2 regions of the Amycolatopsis sp. NPDC051106 genome follow, and region 1 is predicted to be linked to the other one. Evidence: riboswitches for the same ligand, from Rfam matches in the RefSeq annotation. Region 1 holds a riboswitch; the other holds the start of a gene.
The links. A riboswitch is a leader RNA that binds a small molecule or an ion and turns the genes downstream of it on or off. The one in region 1 is predicted to bind S-adenosylhomocysteine.
Positions count from the first base shown of each region.

Region 2: another riboswitch for S-adenosylhomocysteine. It lies ahead of ahcY (adenosylhomocysteinase); the one in region 1 lies ahead of metH (methionine synthase).

Region 1 is NZ_JBFBBQ010000047.1:50,623-59,033, reverse strand. Features, by position in the region: gene AB0M83_RS30065 (hypothetical protein) at 1-1,151, opposite strand, end outside; gene AB0M83_RS30060 (FAD-dependent monooxygenase) at 1,351-2,508, shown strand; gene metH (methionine synthase) at 2,490-6,122, opposite strand; S-adenosyl-L-homocysteine riboswitch at 6,137-6,215, opposite strand; gene AB0M83_RS30050 (TIGR03619 family F420-dependent LLM class oxidoreductase) at 6,370-7,230, shown strand; gene AB0M83_RS30045 (hypothetical protein) at 7,250-7,591, opposite strand; partial or broken gene AB0M83_RS30040 (sterol carrier protein domain-containing protein) at 7,697-8,281, opposite strand; gene AB0M83_RS30035 (GNAT family N-acetyltransferase) at 8,330-8,411, opposite strand, start outside.
Region 2 is NZ_JBFBBQ010000090.1:20,999-29,409, forward strand. Features, by position in the region: gene AB0M83_RS39840 (TetR/AcrR family transcriptional regulator) at 1-7, opposite strand, end outside; gene AB0M83_RS39845 (diiron oxygenase) at 93-983, shown strand; gene AB0M83_RS39850 (hypothetical protein) at 1,040-1,741, shown strand; gene AB0M83_RS39855 (GNAT family N-acetyltransferase) at 1,738-2,220, shown strand; S-adenosyl-L-homocysteine riboswitch at 2,252-2,328, shown strand; gene ahcY (adenosylhomocysteinase) at 2,414-3,874, shown strand; gene AB0M83_RS39865 (hypothetical protein) at 3,995-4,150, shown strand; gene AB0M83_RS39870 (Ku protein) at 4,388-5,266, opposite strand; gene AB0M83_RS39875 (styrene monooxygenase/indole monooxygenase family protein) at 5,353-6,579, opposite strand; gene AB0M83_RS39880 (ATP/GTP-binding protein) at 6,599-7,225, opposite strand; gene AB0M83_RS39885 (DUF742 domain-containing protein) at 7,200-7,568, opposite strand; gene AB0M83_RS39890 (roadblock/LC7 domain-containing protein) at 7,661-8,098, opposite strand; gene AB0M83_RS39895 (ATP-binding protein) at 8,095-8,411, opposite strand, start outside.

The sequences.
Region 1 (8,411 bases):
ATCGCCACGCCCAGCGCGTGCTGCACCGAGCCGAAGCAGGCGACGGCGAGGCTGCCCATCACCGGCAGCCTCGCGAACGGCGTGAGCAGCGCGTAGGCGGCGAGCGCCGACTCGACGTCCGAGAGCAGGTAGGCCGACTCGACGATCCCGTACATCGACACGAGCCAGCTGCTCGACCGCGGCAGCAGCGCCAGGTCGCGCCCGCGCAGCCGGGCCAGCGCGCCGGCCGCCTCGCGCTCGTCCCCGGCCGAAGCGGCGGCGACGGCCAGGCCGGCGACGAACGCGTTGTCCACCACGCTGAGCGTCGGCGAATGCACCGTCTCCCGCAGCACCGGCAGCAGTTCGGCGACCCGGCCCTGGTACCAGCGCACCGCTCCGAGCTGCGCGGTGTACCAGCCGATCGCGTCGGCGTCCCCGGCCTCCTCGCCCCGCAGCGCGCAGGCGGCCGCGCGGGCTTCGGCCTCCTCGAACCGGCCCGCGCGGATGCTGAGCATGACGTCGATCGCGTCGAGCACGAACCCGACCGCGAGGTGGTCGCGCTCGGCCAGCAGGCCACGCAGGTCGGCGAGCCCGCGCTGGGCGTGCGGGTCGCCGTCGAGGAAGAGGTCGACCGTGCGCCAGAGCAGGCCCATCAGCAGGTCGCTGCGCCGCCCGGTGCGGAAGCCCTCGGTGATCAGCTCCTGCGCGAGCGCGCGCCGGCGGCCGCCGTGGCCGGGCCCGAGCAGGCAGTGGTGGGCCAGGCTCGCGGCCTCGGCCCAGGCGACCGGGTCACCCGCGCGCTTGGCCTCTTCGAGCACGGCGAGGATCTCGTCGCTCTCCCCCGCCACGTAGTCGGCCTCGCCCGCGAGCCGCGCCTTGAGCCGCAGGGCCAGCGACGACCCCGGGTCGACGGCCGTGCGGGCACTGCGCAGCCGCGCCTGCAGCAATGCCGCCGCGGGCACGCTCCGGTGTTCGTGCACCCACAGCCCGGCCAGGCCCAGCGCGGCGCGCGCCATCCCCGCCCCGTCGCAGTCCGCCTCCGCGGCCCGGTACGCCCGGTCGAACCACTCCCGGCCGGCGCGCAGGTCGCCGTCGGCCTCGAGTGCGCGCTCCCCGTTGCGCAGCAGCTCGCCGAGTGCGGTGGCCGCCGGTCGCGTTTCGCTGTCCAGCATCGCCGCCCCCTCTCCCCCGGCAAATGGTGCCCGCGCGACCGGCCGGGGTCAACGTGCGAAAACCGGCGGGAAAACCCTGCTCACGGCCGGGAATTTTCCGCCGTCACGGTCGGCGTGCGGTCCACTCGCGACCGTCGCTGACGGCGGCCGTCAGTGCTTCGCCAGCGACCGGTAAGCCGCCCTGGCGATGCTCGGCGGCATGAAGAACCTGACTGTCCTGATCTCCGGCGCGAGCATCGCCGGCCCCGCCGTCGCCCTCTGGCTGTCCCGCTACGGCTGCACGGTCACCGTCGTCGAGCGTGCCCCGTCGGTGCGCCCGGGCGGGCAGGCCGTCGACTTCAAGGGCGCCACCCACCGGACCGTGCTGGAGCGCATGGGCATCCTCGACGACGTCATCGCCCGCCAGACCGGCGGCACCGACCAGACGATCATCGACGCCGAGGGACGGCCCCAGGCCGTGATCCCCGGCGAATTCACCGGCGGTGACCTCGAGATCCGCCGCGGCGACCTGGCCGACCTCCTGTACGAGCGCACCGCCCCGCACTGCGAGTACCTCTTCGGCGACACCATCACGTCGCTGACCGAGACGGCCGGCGGCGTCGACGTCACCTTCGCCCACGCCGCCCCCCGCCGGTTCGACCTCGTCGTCGGCGCCGACGGCATCCACTCGACCGTCCGGCGGCTCGCCTTCGGCCCGGAACGCGACTACGTCACCTTCCTCGGCCACTACTACGCCCTGGCGGAACTGGGCGAGCAGATCGCCGACGGGGAAGCCGTGATGTACAACGAGCCGGGCCGCATGGCGGCGGTCGGCGGGCCGAAGGCGTCGGCGTTCTTGGTCTTCGCCTCACCCGAGCTGGACTACGACCGCACGGACACCGGCACCCAGCGGGAGCTGGTGGCCGCCGCCTACCGCGACGCCGGCTGGCGGGTGCCCGAACTGATCGAGAAGCTCCCGCAGGCTCGCGAGTTCTACCTGGACTCACTCGCGCGCGTCACGATCGACCGCTACTCCCGCGGCCGGGTCGTCCTGCTCGGTGACGCCGCCTACGGCAACACCCTCGGCGGCTTCGGCACCGGCTTGGCGGTCGTCGGCGCGTACGTGCTCGCCGGCGAGCTGCTCGCGGCCGGTGGCGACCACCGCGTCGCCTTCGCGCGCTACGAAGAACTCTTCCGCGGCTACGCGAAGGTCTCGCAGCGCGGCAGCGCGGGCCCGTTCCTCGCGCCGCCGTCCCGGCTGCGGATCAAGCTGCGGGACTGGACGTTCAAGTCCCGCTTCCTGCTCCGCATGATGCTCAAGGCGACCGACAACTTCGCCACGGACATCGAGCTGAAGGACTACGCCCCGGGCTCGTAGGCCAGGTTCGGCCGCAGCCACTGCTCGACCTCGGCCACCTCGACACCCTTGCGGCGCGCGTAGTCCTCGATCTGGTCACGGGCGAGCCGGCCGACGGTGAAGTACTTCGAGTCCGGGTGCGCGAAGATCAGCCCGGACACGCTCGCCGCCGGCATCATCGCGTACGACTCGGTCAGCGCCATGCCCAGCTCGCCGGACTCGAGCAGCTCGAACAGCTCCCGCTTCTGGCTGTGGTCGGGGCTGGCCGGGTAGCCGAGCGCCGGGCGGATGCCGCGGAACCGCTCCGCGTGCAAGTCTTCCAGCTTCGGGTCGGCGTCCGGCTCGAACCACCCGCGGCGCGCCTTGAGGTGGATGTACTCGGCGAACGCCTCCGCGAGCCGGTCGGCCAGCGCCTTGACCATGATCGCGCGGTAGTCGTCCTGCTCGGCTTCGTACTTCGCGGCGAGCTCGTCGGCGCCGTGGATGGCGACGGCGAAGCCGCCGAGGTGGTCGCCCGCCGGCGCGATGTAGTCGGCCAGGCAGCGGTTCGCCCGGCCCGCCGGCTTCGACGTCTGCTGGCGCAGCATCGGGAACCCGACGTGCGAGAACTCGCCGTCGAGCAGGATGTCGTCGCCTTCGGAGTGCGCCGGCCAGTACGCGTACGCGCCCTTCGCGGTGAAGCTGCCGTTCGCGATGATCTCGTCGAGCAGCGTGTTCGCGTCGTCGAACAGCTCACGGGCGACCGGCTGCTCCAGGATGGCCGGGTACTTGCCCTTGAGCTCCCAGGCGAGGAACAGGAACTGCCAGTCCACCATCTCGCGCAGCTCGGTGATGCTCGGCTCGACGACGCGGCGGCCGGTGAACTCCGGGGTCGGCAGCTCGTCGAACGGCACCTTCTCCGGGTTCGCCCGCGCCTGCTCGAGGGTGAGCATCGGCCGGCGCTGCTTGTTCGCGTGCTGCTCGCGCAGCACCTCCTGGTCGGCGCGGTTCTTCTCCGACAGCGCGATCGACCGGTCCGGGTCCAGCAGGTCGGACACCACGCCGACCACCCGCGACGCGTCGAGGACGTGCACCGTCGCGTTGTCGTAGGCGGGCGCGATCTTCACCGCGGTGTGCTGGCGGGACGTCGTGGCGCCGCCGATCAGCAGCGGCATCTTCAGGCCCCGGCGCTGCATCTCGGTGGCGACGTTGACCATCTCGTCGAGCGACGGCGTGATCAGCCCGGACAGCCCGACCGCGTCGGCGCCCTCGGTGACCGCGGTGTCGAGGATCTTCGCCGCCGGCACCATCACGCCGAGGTCGATCACCTCGTAGTTGTTGCAGCCCAGCACCACGCCGACGATGTTCTTGCCGATGTCGTGGACGTCGCCCTTGACCGTGGCGAGCACGACCTTGCCCTGGCCGTTCGACACCGCGGCCCGGCCCGCCAGCCGGGCCTCCTCCTTCTCGGCCTCCATGAACGGCTCGAGGTAGGCCACGGACCGCTTCATCACGCGGGCGCTCTTGACCACCTGCGGCAGGAACATCTTGCCGGCGCCGAACAGGTCGCCGACGATCTTCATGCCGTCCATCAGCGGGCCTTCGATCACCTCGAGGGGCCGGGCCTTGAGCAGGCGCGCCTCTTCGGTGTCGGCTTCGATGTAGTCGACGATGCCGTGCACGAGCGCGTGCGACAGCCGCTCCTCGACCGTGCCTTCGCGCCACGAGAGGTCCACGACGCGCTTGGTGCCGCTGCCCTTGACGTTCTCGGCGAAGCTCACCAGCCGGTCGGTGGCGTCCTCGCGGCGGTCGAAGAGCACGTCCTCGACCAGTTCGAGCAGGTCCTTGGGGATGTCCTCGTAGACGGCCAGCTGGCCGGCGTTGACGATGCCCATGTCCAGCCCGGCCTGCACGGCGTAGAACAGGAACGCCGAGTGCATGGCCTCGCGCACGACGTCGTTGCCGCGGAAGGAGAACGAGAGGTTCGAGATGCCGCCGCTGGTCCGGGCGCCGGGACAGCGCTCCTTGATCCGGGGCAGCGCTTCGATGAACGCCTTCGCGTACCCGTTGTGCTCGGAGATGCCGGTGGCGACGGCCAGGACGTTCGGGTCGAAGATGATGTCCTCGCCCGCGAACCCGGCCTTCTGCGTCAGCAGGTCGTACGCGCGGCCGCAGATCGCCACCTTGCGGTCGGCGGTGTCGGCCTGGCCCTGCTCGTCGAAGGCCATCACGACGACGCCGGCACCGTAGTCGCGGATGGTGCGGGCCTGGGCGAGGAACGGCTCCTCGCCCTCCTTGAGGCTGATCGAGTTGACCACGCCCTTGCCCTGCAGGCAGCGCAGGCCGGCTTCGAGCACGCTCCACTTGGAGCTGTCGACCATCACCGGGATGCGGGCCACCTCGGGCTCGGTGGCGATGAGGTTGAGGAACGTCGTCATCGCCTGCTCGGACTCGAGCAGGTCGGCGTCCATGTTGACGTCGAGCAGGTTGGCCCCGCCGCGGACCTGCTCCAGCGCGACGTCGACGGCGCCCTGGTGGTCGCCGGACTCGATGAGCCGCCGGAACCGCTTGGACCCGGTGACGTTGGTGCGCTCGCCGATCATCACGAACCCGGTGTCGGCGCCGATGCCGAACGGCTCGAGCCCGCTGAACCGGGTGCGGACCGGCGGCGCGGGCACCTCGCGGGGCGTGACGCCCTTCGCGGCGGCGGCGATCTTCGCGATGTGCGCCGGGGTCGTGCCGCAGCAGCCGCCGACCAGGTTGACCAGGCCTTCACGGGCGAACCCGCCGATCAGCCCGGCGGTCTCCTCCGGCGTCTGGTCGTAGCCGCCGAAAGCGTTGGGCAGGCCGGCGTTCGGGTGGCAGGCGACGTAGGTGCCGGCGATCCGCGAGAGCTCCTCGACGTGCGGGCGCATCTCCTCGGCCCCGAGCGAGCAGTTGACCCCGACGACCAGCGGCTCGGCGTGCTCGATCGAGCTCCAGAACGCCTCGACGGTCTGGCCCGAGAGCGTCCGGCCGCTCAGGTCGACGATGGTGACCGAGATCCACAGCGGCAGGTGCGGCGCGACTTCGCGGGCCGCGGCGATGGCCGCCTTGCAGTTGAGCGTGTCGAAGATCGTCTCGATCATCAGCAGGTCGACGCCGCCTTCGGCGAGTCCGGCGATCTGCTCCGCGTACGCGGCCTTGACCTGCTCGAACGTCACCGCGCGGTACGCCGGGTCGTCCACCTTGGGCGAGAGGCTGAGCGTGACGTTCAGCGGGCCGATCGACCCGGCGACGAACTTGCCGCCCAGCTCGTCCGCGGCCTGGCGGGCCAGCTGCGCGCCGCGGACGTTCATCTCGTGGACGTGGGATTGCAGCCCGTAGTCGGCCTGGCCGATGCTGGTGGCGGTGAAGGTGTTCGTCGTGGTGATGTCCGCGCCGGCCGCGAGGTACTGGCGGTGCACGTCGAGGATGACGTCCGGGCGGGTGAGGTTCAGCAGGTCGGGGTCGCCGGTGACGTCGTGGGTGTGCTCGCCGAAGCGGTCGCCGCGGTAGTCGGCCGGGGTCAGCCCGGCGCCCTGCAGCATGGTGCCCCACGCGCCGTCGAGCACCGCCACCCGCTGCCCGAGCAGCTCGCGCAAGCGCCTGGTGGTGTCGGACTCGCTGGGGTTCATCGGCAGCCTCCCTCATCCGGGAGGCGCCCTTGGTTCGGTGGATCCGGCCGAGCGTGGCGGACCCCGTGGTCCGTTGCAGCGCCTCTCGACCTGTGGTCAAGGGTACTGGAAACCGGACGGCTCACACCATCCCGCCCCACCCGGTTCTCCCACCTGTTGGGACAGTGGACGTCCACAGTGGACTGAATACACGGAGTAACCAGGCATCGGTCTTGAAAACTGAAACACGTTCTAATACGCTCCCCGCGTGGACTACGGAATCGTGCTGTTCACCAGCGACCGAGGCATCACCCCGGCTTCCGCGGCGCGTGCCGCGGAAGCCGCGGGGTTCGCCACCTTCTACGTGCCGGAGCACACCCACATCCCGGTCAAGCGCGAGTCGCCGCACCCGCGCACGGGCGACGCGTCCCTGCCCGACGACCGCTACAGCCGCACCCTCGACCCGTGGGTGGCGCTGGCGACGGCGGCCGCGGTGACGTCGCGGATCCGGCTGTCCACGGCGGTGGCGCTCCCGGTGGAGAGCGACCCGATCACGCTCGCCAAGACGATCGCGAGCCTGGACCACCTCTCCGGCGGCCGCGTGACGCTCGGCGCGGGTTTCGGCTGGAACGTCGACGAGCTGACCGACCACGGCGTCCCGGGCAACCGCCGCCGCACGGCGCTGCGCGAGTACCTCGAAGCGATGAATGCACTGTGGACGTCCGAAGAAGCTTCCTACGACGGCGAGTTCGTCTCGTTCGGCCCGAGCTGGGCGTGGCCGAAGCCGGCCCAGGCCCACATCCCGGTCCTGCTCGGCGCGGGCCCGACGGAGAAGACGTTCCGCTGGATCGCCCGCCACGCGGACGGCTGGATCACGACCCCGGCGGACTCCGACCTCGACGGGCACGTGGCGCTGCTGAAGGAGACCTGGCTCGCCGAGGGCCGTTCAGGCGCGCCGCGGATCTGCGCACTCGGCGAACGGCCCGACCGGGACCGGTTGGCCCACCTGGATTCCCTCGGCGTGACCGAGACGATCTTCGGGTTGCCGGACCGGTCCCCGGAGGAGGTCGAGGCCTGGATCGGCCGGCTGGCCGGGAAGCTCGGGCTGGTCGCCGCCACCGCCCGCTGACGCTGCCCCGGAGCGACCTTCAGAACCAGTGCAGGCAGTGCGGCTCCCGCTCGGCGCGGAACAGCGCGTCGGCAAGCGATGCCGCGCCCGGGTGGTGCGCCCGGACGTGCCCCGCCCGCACCAGCGTGCTCGGGGCGGTGCCGCCGAACCTCCACTCACCCGCAAGCGTGCGGTCACCCTGCCGGACCGGTTGCCAGAGCAGGCCGAGGCTCGGACCGGTGGTCACCCCCGCCTTCCGAACGGGTCGGAACCAGTGCAGGCAGTGCGGCTCCCGCTCGGCGCGGAACAGCGCGTCGGCAAGCGATGCCGCGCCCGGGTGGTGCGCCCGGACCAGCGTGCTCGGGGCCGGTGCCGCGCGCAACGCGACGCACCTCCACTCGCCCGCAGGCGTGCGGTCACCCTGCCGGACCGGTCGCCGGAGCAGGCCGAGGCTCGGACCGGTGGTCACCCCCGCCTCGCGAACGGGTCAGAACCAGTGCAGGCAGTGCGGCTCCCGCTCCGCGCGGAACAGCACGTCGGCAAGCGATGCCGCGCCCGGGTGGTGCGCCCGGACGTGCCCCGCCCGGACCAGCGTGCTCGGGGTGGTTCCCCCCAGGTACAGCGACCCCAGGTCGCTCACGTCCAGGGACAGGTCGGGGTCGCGGTCCGTCGGGCCGCACTCGGCCTTGCCGTCGCGGATCGTCAGCAGGTAGCGGCCTCGCTCGCCGGCGAACGGGTCGGCGACCTCGAGGACCAGCTCGCCGTCGGTCGTCCAGCCGCGTGCGGTCAGCGCTCGCGGGATGTCCAGGATCCGCACCCAGAGCCAGTCCGTTTCGTCGCTCACCTGCGCCGCGCGGACGTCTTCGAGCTGCCAGCGCAGGGGGTGCCCCGGCGGGCACTGCCGGAACACGACCTCGGTGGCCAGGTCGTGGTCGAGCAGGAACCGGGCCAGGGCGGTGGCGACCGCGTCGTCGGCCGCGATCGTCTCGTCGACCGTCATCGCGCCCGCCCCTTCGAGCACGTAGGTCGCGTACCCGTCCGGGACGCCGGCGGCGTCGCGGTGGACGGCGACGTAGCGCCGCGCCGGGGCGACCGGCGGCCGGCCCGCGCCGCGGGCCCATCAGTGGTGCGGCCGGGACAGCGCACCCGGGCGGGTCCGGCGGTAGCGGTCGTAGACGTCTTCCAGGATGTCGGCGCAGTCG
Region 2 (8,411 bases), on a different contig from region 1:
TGGTCACCCGGGAAGCCTACTCAAGCCCGGCGAGCCGGTGTACGCTCCGAAGTAGCTAGTACAGCATGTACCCCCTACTTCCGGAGGTCACCATGGGCGTCGAGGCCCAGGACCGGGACGTGACCGCGGCTCGCCTGCTCAAGAGCTCCGCGAAGAACTCCTACGACCCGTACGTCGACATCGACTGGACCGCGCCGCTCGCCGAGGGCAAGGCGTACATGCCACTGGAGCGCGTCTCGCTCTACGGCACGGACCTCTGGGCGCGGCTGACGCCGGAGCAGCGGATCGAGCTCTCCAAGCACGAGATCGCCAGCATCATGAGCGTCGGCCTGTGGTTCGAGATCGTCCTGATGCAGCTGCTCGCGCGGTACGTCTTCGACCTCGACGCGCGCACCGAGCACGCGCAGTACGCCATGACCGAGATCGGCGACGAGACGCGGCACTCGGTGATGTTCGCCCGCACCGCCGACCGGCTCGGCGTGCCGCGCTACGGCGTCCCGAAGGTCGTGCACCGCGCCGCGAAGGTGTTCGGCGCGACGGCCGCCGGGCCGTCGATGTTCGCCAGCGTGCTGGTCGCCGAGGAGACCACCGACCGGCTGCAGCGCTCGATGATGGACGACGACGGCATCCAGCCGCTGATCCGCTCGGTCAACCGCATCCACGTCGTCGAGGAGGCCCGGCACGTCCGGTTCGCCAAGGAGGAGGTGCTGCGGGAGACCCCGAAGCTGTCGAAGGCGGCGCTGCACCGGCACCGGCTGCGGACCGCGCTCGTCGCGTTCGGCGTCATCGACGGCATGGTCGACCCGCGGGTCTACCGCAGCGTCGGGATCGACCCGCGCGAAGGCCGGGCCGCGGCGCTCGCGAACCCGCACTTCCACGAGACACGCCGCTGGATGGCCGAGAAGATCGTGCCCTTCCTGCGTGACGCGGGGCTGATCGGCGGCCGGTCCGAGGGCATTTGGCGACGCGCGCACCTCATCTGACCGGGCCGGGCAAAATTCCCTTCCCGGGAGGGACCGGACTGCGCCACGATTCCCGGGTGACCGAGGGCTACTCGCAGGAATTCCCCGTCGGGCCGGCGGCCGGGCAGCACCCGCAGCCGCCGGTACGGCAGCCCGTACCGCGCCCGCCACTCGCCCGGCCCGTCGTCGCCGGCCTCCTCGGCGTGCTCGTCGGCGCCTTCCTGGTCGGCGTGCCGTGGCTGACGCTGAGCCTGCTCGACGGGCCCAGCGGGCAGACCCTGACCGCCCCGGCGAACCTCGGCGGGCTCAGCCGGGCCCAGGACGCGATCGCGAAGCTCGACGCCGCGCGCGGCAAGGCGACGATCGACCGCATCGACAAGACCGACCGCGAGACGGCCTCCCGGGTCTCGGCGGCCTACGACGGCGCGGGCGCGGTGGTGCAGCAGTACCAGGACGACCGGCTGCGGCGGTCGTTCCAGCTGGTCGCCGTGCGCGCGCCCTCGCCGGAGCTGTTCGCGCCGTACGAAGACGTCCAGGCCCTCGGCGTGGCCGCACCGAGCACCGAGCTGGTGCGCGTCGGCGCCGTGCAGTGCCTGGTGCACAACGACCCGGCCGCGTCCGGCTCGACCCCGGACCCGGACCGCTCGTTCGTGCTGAACTGCCAGCGCACCGGCCCCGGCCTGACCGTCGCGGTGCGGAGCATGGGCACCGAAGGCAACCACGACGCGCGCGAGCTGGCCGGGGTCGTCGACGAGGCGTGGACCACACTGGACGGGTGAGCACCATCCGCGTGGCCCGCGCCGACGACGAAGGTGCGCTCGCCGAACTCGACGAGCGCACCTGGACCTCGATGGTGTCGCCCGCTCCCCCACCGCCGCCCGGCACGCCGTTCTTCGACGACGGCACCCGCCCCGAAGACGTCCTCGTCGCCGAACACGACGGCACTGTCGCCGGCTATGTCCGCCTCGGCGAGGGGTTCGGCATTCCCGCCCACCGGCACGTGCGCGTGATCGGCGGGCTCGCCGTCGACCCGGACCGGCGCCGGCTCGGCATCGCCCGGCAGCTCGTCGACGCCGCCGTGGCCGAAGCGCGCCGGCGCGGAGCGCGCAAGGTGACGTTGCGCGTGCTGGGTCACAACACCGCGGCCCGGCGGGTCTACGAAGCCTGCGGGTTCGTCGTGGAAGGCGTGCTGCGAGCCGAATTCCGCGTCGACGGCACCGACGTCGACGACGTCCTCATGGCCCGTTCGCTCGCTTGACAGCTTCCCGGCGGCTTTGCCATCCTGGTCCCGGGCCGAGAGGCGCTGCGACGGAACTCCTTCCGCCACGCTCGGCCCGGACCACGACTCCAAGGGCGCCTCCCGCGAGGGAGGTGCTTTTTCTTTGTCATCACGGATTTCTCCGTGCCGCCTCCCGAGCGTTCCGTCAACGAGCTCCGGAGTACACCGAACCATGAGCGACAAACTCACCCGCCGCAACGGTCTCGACTTCGCCGTCGCCGACCTGTCCCTGGCCGAGGCCGGCCGCACCCAGCTGAGGCTGGCCGAGCACGAGATGCCCGGCCTCATGGCGATCCGCCGCGAGTACGCCGCCGCGCAGCCGCTGAAGGGCGCGCGCATCGCCGGGTCGCTGCACATGACCGTGCAGACCGCCGTGCTCATCGAGACGCTCGTCGCGCTCGGCGCCGAGGTGCGCTGGGTGTCCTGCAACATCTTCTCCACCCAGGACGAAGCCGCCGCGGCGGTCGTCGTCGGCCCGCAGGGCACCATCGACGCCCCCGCGGGCACGCCGGTGTTCGCGTGGAAGGGCGAAACGCTCGAAGAGTACTGGTGGTGCACCGACCAGCTCTTCGCCTTCTCCGACGGCCGGACGCCGAACATGATCCTCGACGACGGCGGCGACGCGACCATGCTCGTCCACAAGGGAGTCGAGTTCGAAGCCGCGGGCGCGGTGCCGCAACCGTCCGAAGAGGACCCGGAGGAGTACCGGATCGTCCTCGGCACACTGCGCGCGAGCCTCGCGGCCGACGGCGACCGCTTCACCCGCACGGCCAAGGAGATCCGCGGCGTCACCGAGGAGACGACCAACGGCGTCAAGCGGCTCTACAAGCTCGCCAAGGACGGCGAGCTGCTCTTCCCCGCGATGAACGTCAACGACTCCGTGACGAAGTCCAAGTTCGACAACAAGTACGGCATCCGGCACTCCCTTGTGGACGGCCTGAACCGGGCCACCGACGTGATGATCGGCGGCAAGCGCGTCGTCGTCTGCGGCTACGGCGACGTCGGCAAGGGCGCGGTCGAGGCGCTGCGCGGCCAGGGTGCCCGGGTCTCGGTCACCGAGATCGACCCGATCTGCGCGCTGCAGGCGGCGATGGACGGGCTCGACGTGGTGGAGCTGGACGACGTCGTCACGACGGCCGACATCTTCATCACGACCACGGGCAACTTCGGCATCATCTCGGCGGACCAGATGAGCCGGATGAAGCACAACGCGATCGTCGCGAACGTCGGGCACTTCGACAACGAGATCGACATGGCCGGGCTGGCGAAGCTGCCGGGGATCGTCAAGAACGAGATCAAGCCGCAGGTGCACGAGTGGACGTTCCCGGACGGCCACGCGATCATCGTGCTCTCCGAAGGCCGCCTGATGAACCTCGGCAACGCGACCGGCCACCCGTCGTTCGTGATGTCGAATTCGTTCACCAACCAGGCCATCGCGCAGATCGAGCTGTTCACCAAGCCCGGCGAGTACGCCACCGACGTCCACCGGCTGCCGAAGCACCTCGACGAGAAGGTGGCCCGGCTGCACCTGGACGCCCTCGGTGTGAAACTCACCAAGCTGTCGAAGGCGCAGGCCGAGTACATCGGCGTCGACGTCGAGGGCCCGTACAAGCTCGACCACTACCGGTACTGAACCCAGATTGCTCCATTTGACGCAGTTTGGTTTATCGGGAAACTGGCCATTCTCCCCGTGACAGCGCATCCGCCCGGCCGGTACGGCGGACGGGTCCCATGCGAAGGAGTGTGTGTCAAAGTGATCGTTCTCGGTGTAATTCTTCTGATCATCGGGTTCATCGTGGGTATCCCGGTGCTTTACACCATCGGCATCATTCTCGCGGTGGCCGGCGTGGCACTGGCCATCCTGGGCGGCACCGGCCGCCGGATCGGTGGGCGTGCGCACTGGTACTGATCCACGGACTCGCGAACGGCCTGGCACGGCGTCAGCAGCAATGCTCGCCGTGCCAGGCCGTTCGGCCGTTCGGCACCGAGTAAAGGGTCCTCCGGCTCCGAGGGGGAGGGAGAGCCGAAGGACCCCGTTAGTGTTAGCACATCGCCAAGCCCGTGTACACAGCTGCATACACGATCGTGTTACGCGCTTGACCGGTTCCTCACGCGAGGAACGACTCGTTCACCGCGTGCGACGGGCTCAAGCGGACTTCGGGGCCCGCTTGCGGGCGGCCGGCTTCTTCTTCGCCGGAGCCGGGGCCTCGTCCTCATCGGACTCCTCCGAAGTGGACTTCGCCCCCCGGGACTTCTTCGCCGCGTCCACACTGGCCTGCAGCGCCGCCATCAGGTCGACCACGTCGGCCTTGGCGGTGACCGCCGCCGGCTTGGTCGTCTCCTCCCCCGCCACCTTGGCCTCGATCATCTCCTCGAGGGCCTCGCGGTAGTGGTCGTGGTACTTCTCCGGTTCGAACACCGGCTCGGCCAGGGAGTCGATCAGGGACCCGGCCATGGTCAGCTCCTGCGGCCGGATCTGCGGCGGGTCGTCGCGCAGGAACGGGAAGTCGGGCTCGCGGACCTCGTCCGGCCACAGGATCGTCGTCATCACCAGCACGTCGGCGTGCACCCGCAGCACCGCCATGCTCTCCCGCTGCCGCACCGCGACCTTCGCGACGGCCACCTGGCTCGACTTGTGCAGCGCGTCCCGCAGCACGATGTACGGCTTCACCGCGTTCTTCTGCGGCTCCAGGTAGTACGTCCGGTCGTACTGGATCGGGTCGATCGACTCGATCGGCACGAACTCCAGGACGTCGATCGTGCGCTGCGTGGGCAGCGGCAGGTCGGCCATCTCGGTGTCGGTGATCACGACCATCTCGCCGTCGGGCAGCTCGTAGCCCTTGGCGATCTCGGCGTAGGGCACTTCGGCGCCGTCGATCGTGCAGAACCGCTTGTACTGGATGCGGCCGCCGTCGGCTTCGTGCACCTGCCGGAGCGAGACGTTCTTGTTCTCCGTGGCCGCGTACAGCTGGATCGGAATGGACACCAGCCCGAACGAGACCGAGCCCTTCCACATCGCCCGCATGCCACACACCTTTCGCCCTCGCACTCACGCTACGTGACAAAGGTAGCCCGAAATGCGCGGCGGCGACAGCCCGGTGAGGCGACGATCTAGACCTCTGCCAGGTATTTCTCCCAAAGTGCGGGGTCCATGAACCAGTTCTGGAAGTCGGTGGGATCGGTGAAACCGTTCGCGAACCGCCGCGCGACCGCGGGGTTCTGGCCGGCGACCCCGAGGATCTGGAGCACGTGCGGGGGCGGCGGGAGGAGCAGCGCGTTCGTCCATTCGGTGACGTGGCGGGCGTACTCCCAGTAGCGCTCGAACGTGGCGTCCATCCACTCCGCGTCGAACGGGCGGTCGCCGCGCTCGACGATCGCGTCCAGATAGGTCGCCGCGCAGTGGCTCGCGTTGTTCGAGCCCTGGCCGGTGATCGGGTCGTTCGCCACGACGACGTCGGCCATGCCCAGCACGGTCGCCCCGCCGGGCAGGGTGCCGACCGGGTTGCGGACCACCGGCGTGTAGCCCCCGGCCAGGGTGGCCTTCGCGTCGGTGAGCTCGGCGTCGCGGCTGCGCTCGTACTCCCACGGCACGAACCGCTTCATCAGGTCCAGGATCCGCGCGAAGTGCTCGGCCGGGCCCGGCCGGTCGGCGAAGCAGTCCAGCGGCCCGCCGGGCACGCCTTCGAAGAAGAGGATGTCGCAGTTCCCGCTCAGCGTGTACGCGGGGATCATGAACAGCTCGCCGACCCCGGGGACGATGTTGAACCGCACCGCCATCTTGTCCGGGTGCTCCGGCCGCGGGCGCACGCCGTGGGCGTAGGCCAGCGACAGCGCGCGCATCGGCTTCGTGTACGGCGACCGCTCGGGCACGCGGTCGAACAGCTGGACCAGCTCGCCCTTCCCGGCCGAGATGATCACCAGGTCGTACAGCTTCGCCAGGGCGTCCAGTTCGGACGTCATCACGCCGTGGATGACGAGCTTGCCGCCGCGGTCTTCGAACAGCTCGAGCCAGCCGGCCATCTTCACCCGCTGGTCGACCGACTGCGCGATGTGGTCCAGCTCGGCGAACCAGTCGAGCGCGCGCCCGCCGTCCGGCGCGGCCACGGACACGCCGAGGCCTTCGACGTTCACCGTGTCGGCTTCCCACTGGTTGATGCCGAGGTCCCGCTCGTGCTGCAGCGCGTCGTGGAACATGCACTGCGTCGACATCACGCGCCCGCTCCGGATCTCCTCCGGCGTCCGCGCGGACATCACCGTGACGTCGTAGTCCTTCGCCAGCAGCCCCAGGGCCAGCTGCAGCCCGGACTGCCCGGCGCCCACGATCAGGACCTTGCGCATGAAGCTCTTCTCTCCTCGTTCAGGCGTGCGGGGCGCTGCCGGCGAGCTCCCGGCCCGCCGGGCCGGAGAGCACCGCCAGCGACAACGTGTGGCTGACCAGCTCGGTCAGGGTGGCGATCGTCGAGGCGCGGTCGCGGGCGTCGCAGGTGACCAGCGGGACGCTCGGGTCGAGCGCGAGCGCGTCGCGCACCTCGTCGAGGTCGTGCACCGGCATGCCCTCGAACTGGTTGACCGCGACGACGAACGGCAGCTCGGAGTCGTTCTCGAAGTAGTTGATCGCCGCGAACGAGTCGTCGATCCGGCTGGTGTCGACCAGCACGACCGCGCCGAGCGCACCCCGGCTCAGGTCGTCCCACAGGAACCAGAACCGCGCCTGGCCGGGCGTGCCGAACAGGTACAGCAGCAGGTCCGGGCGCAGCGTGATGCGGCCGAAGTCCATCGCGACGGTCGTGGTCGACTTGCCGCCGGGCGGGATGTCGTCGACGCCTTCGCCGGCCTCGGTCATCCACGCCTCGTTGCTCATCGGTGGCACTTCCGACACCGACCCGACGAACGTGGTCTTGCCGACACCGAAGCCCCCGGCGACGACGATCTTCGCGGAGATCGTCAGCAGATCGCCCTCAGGCGGGGAGCCGCTTGAGCCCATCAAGGATCCTCTCGAGCACGTTGGTGTCGTGGTGGTAGGCGTGCGCCGTGGGGTGGACGAAGACCGCGCCCTGGGACGCGAGGTCGCCGATCAGCACCCGGACCACGCCCAGCGGCAGGTCCAGCCCGACCGACAGCTCGGCGATCGAGCACCGCGCCCGGGCGCGTTCGTAGAGCGAGCGCGACTCCGGCATGAGCGTGCCGCTCAGCGCCGGGTCGTACTGCGGGACCGAAACCAGCGTCTCCACCAGCAGCTGGTGGCGGGTACTGGTGCGGCCACCGGTGAGCGCGTACGCGCGGATCCGGCGGCTGCGCCGCGGCAAGGCGGTGTCCTTGTCGGACACGGAAATCACATCCTTGTGCTGCTTTCCGGGGCTGCGCCCCGGGCCGGGGGCTCCGCCACCCGGACCCCCGAAAGATTCATGGGGCACGCCCATCACACCCGCGGCCGGCGCGCGGTGAGCACCTGGCGCAGTTCGGCGCGCACCTCGGGGGTGAGCGCGTGGCCGGCGTTGGTGATGAACTGGGTCATCTCGTAGGCGACCACCTTCATGTCCGCCTCGCCCGAGGTCAGCACCGCGAGCCCGGCACCGGAACCGATGCCCATGAACAGGAAGTAGCCGTGGGTCAGCCGGATGATGATCTGTTCGCAGGCGCCCTTCCCGAACAGTGCCGCGCTGTTGCCGGCCAGCGAAAGCAGGCCGCTGGCGATCGCCGCGAGCTGTTCGGCCTCGGCCTCGCCGACCGAGTCGGACGCGGTGAGGGGGAAGCCGTCCACGCTCATGATCAGCGCGTGGCTGACGCCGTGGACCTTGCGCACGAAGTCGTCGAGCAGCCAGGCGAAGTTCGCCGGGGCCGGGTGGGGGGCGCTCACGAGGCGGTTCCTCCGGGCGTCTCGTCCTGCTGGGAACGGTTCTCGGCGAGCGCGGCCCGCTCACCGTCGGCGAACGCGCCGAGGTCGGCGAGCAGCTGGTCGTGGCCGGTGCCGGGCGAAGCCGGGGCCGGTGGGGGCGGCGGCGGTTCGGGCGCGGCCCCGCGGATGCTGCCGGGCACCCGGCGCGGCAGGCCGTTGGCGGTGGTCCCGCCGGTCTGCTCGACCGGCCGCGGACGCGGGGTGGGCCGACGCGGGATCGGTGTGACCGGCTCTTCCCGCGGGAAGGTGCCCGGACGACGGCGCGGGAGGCCGC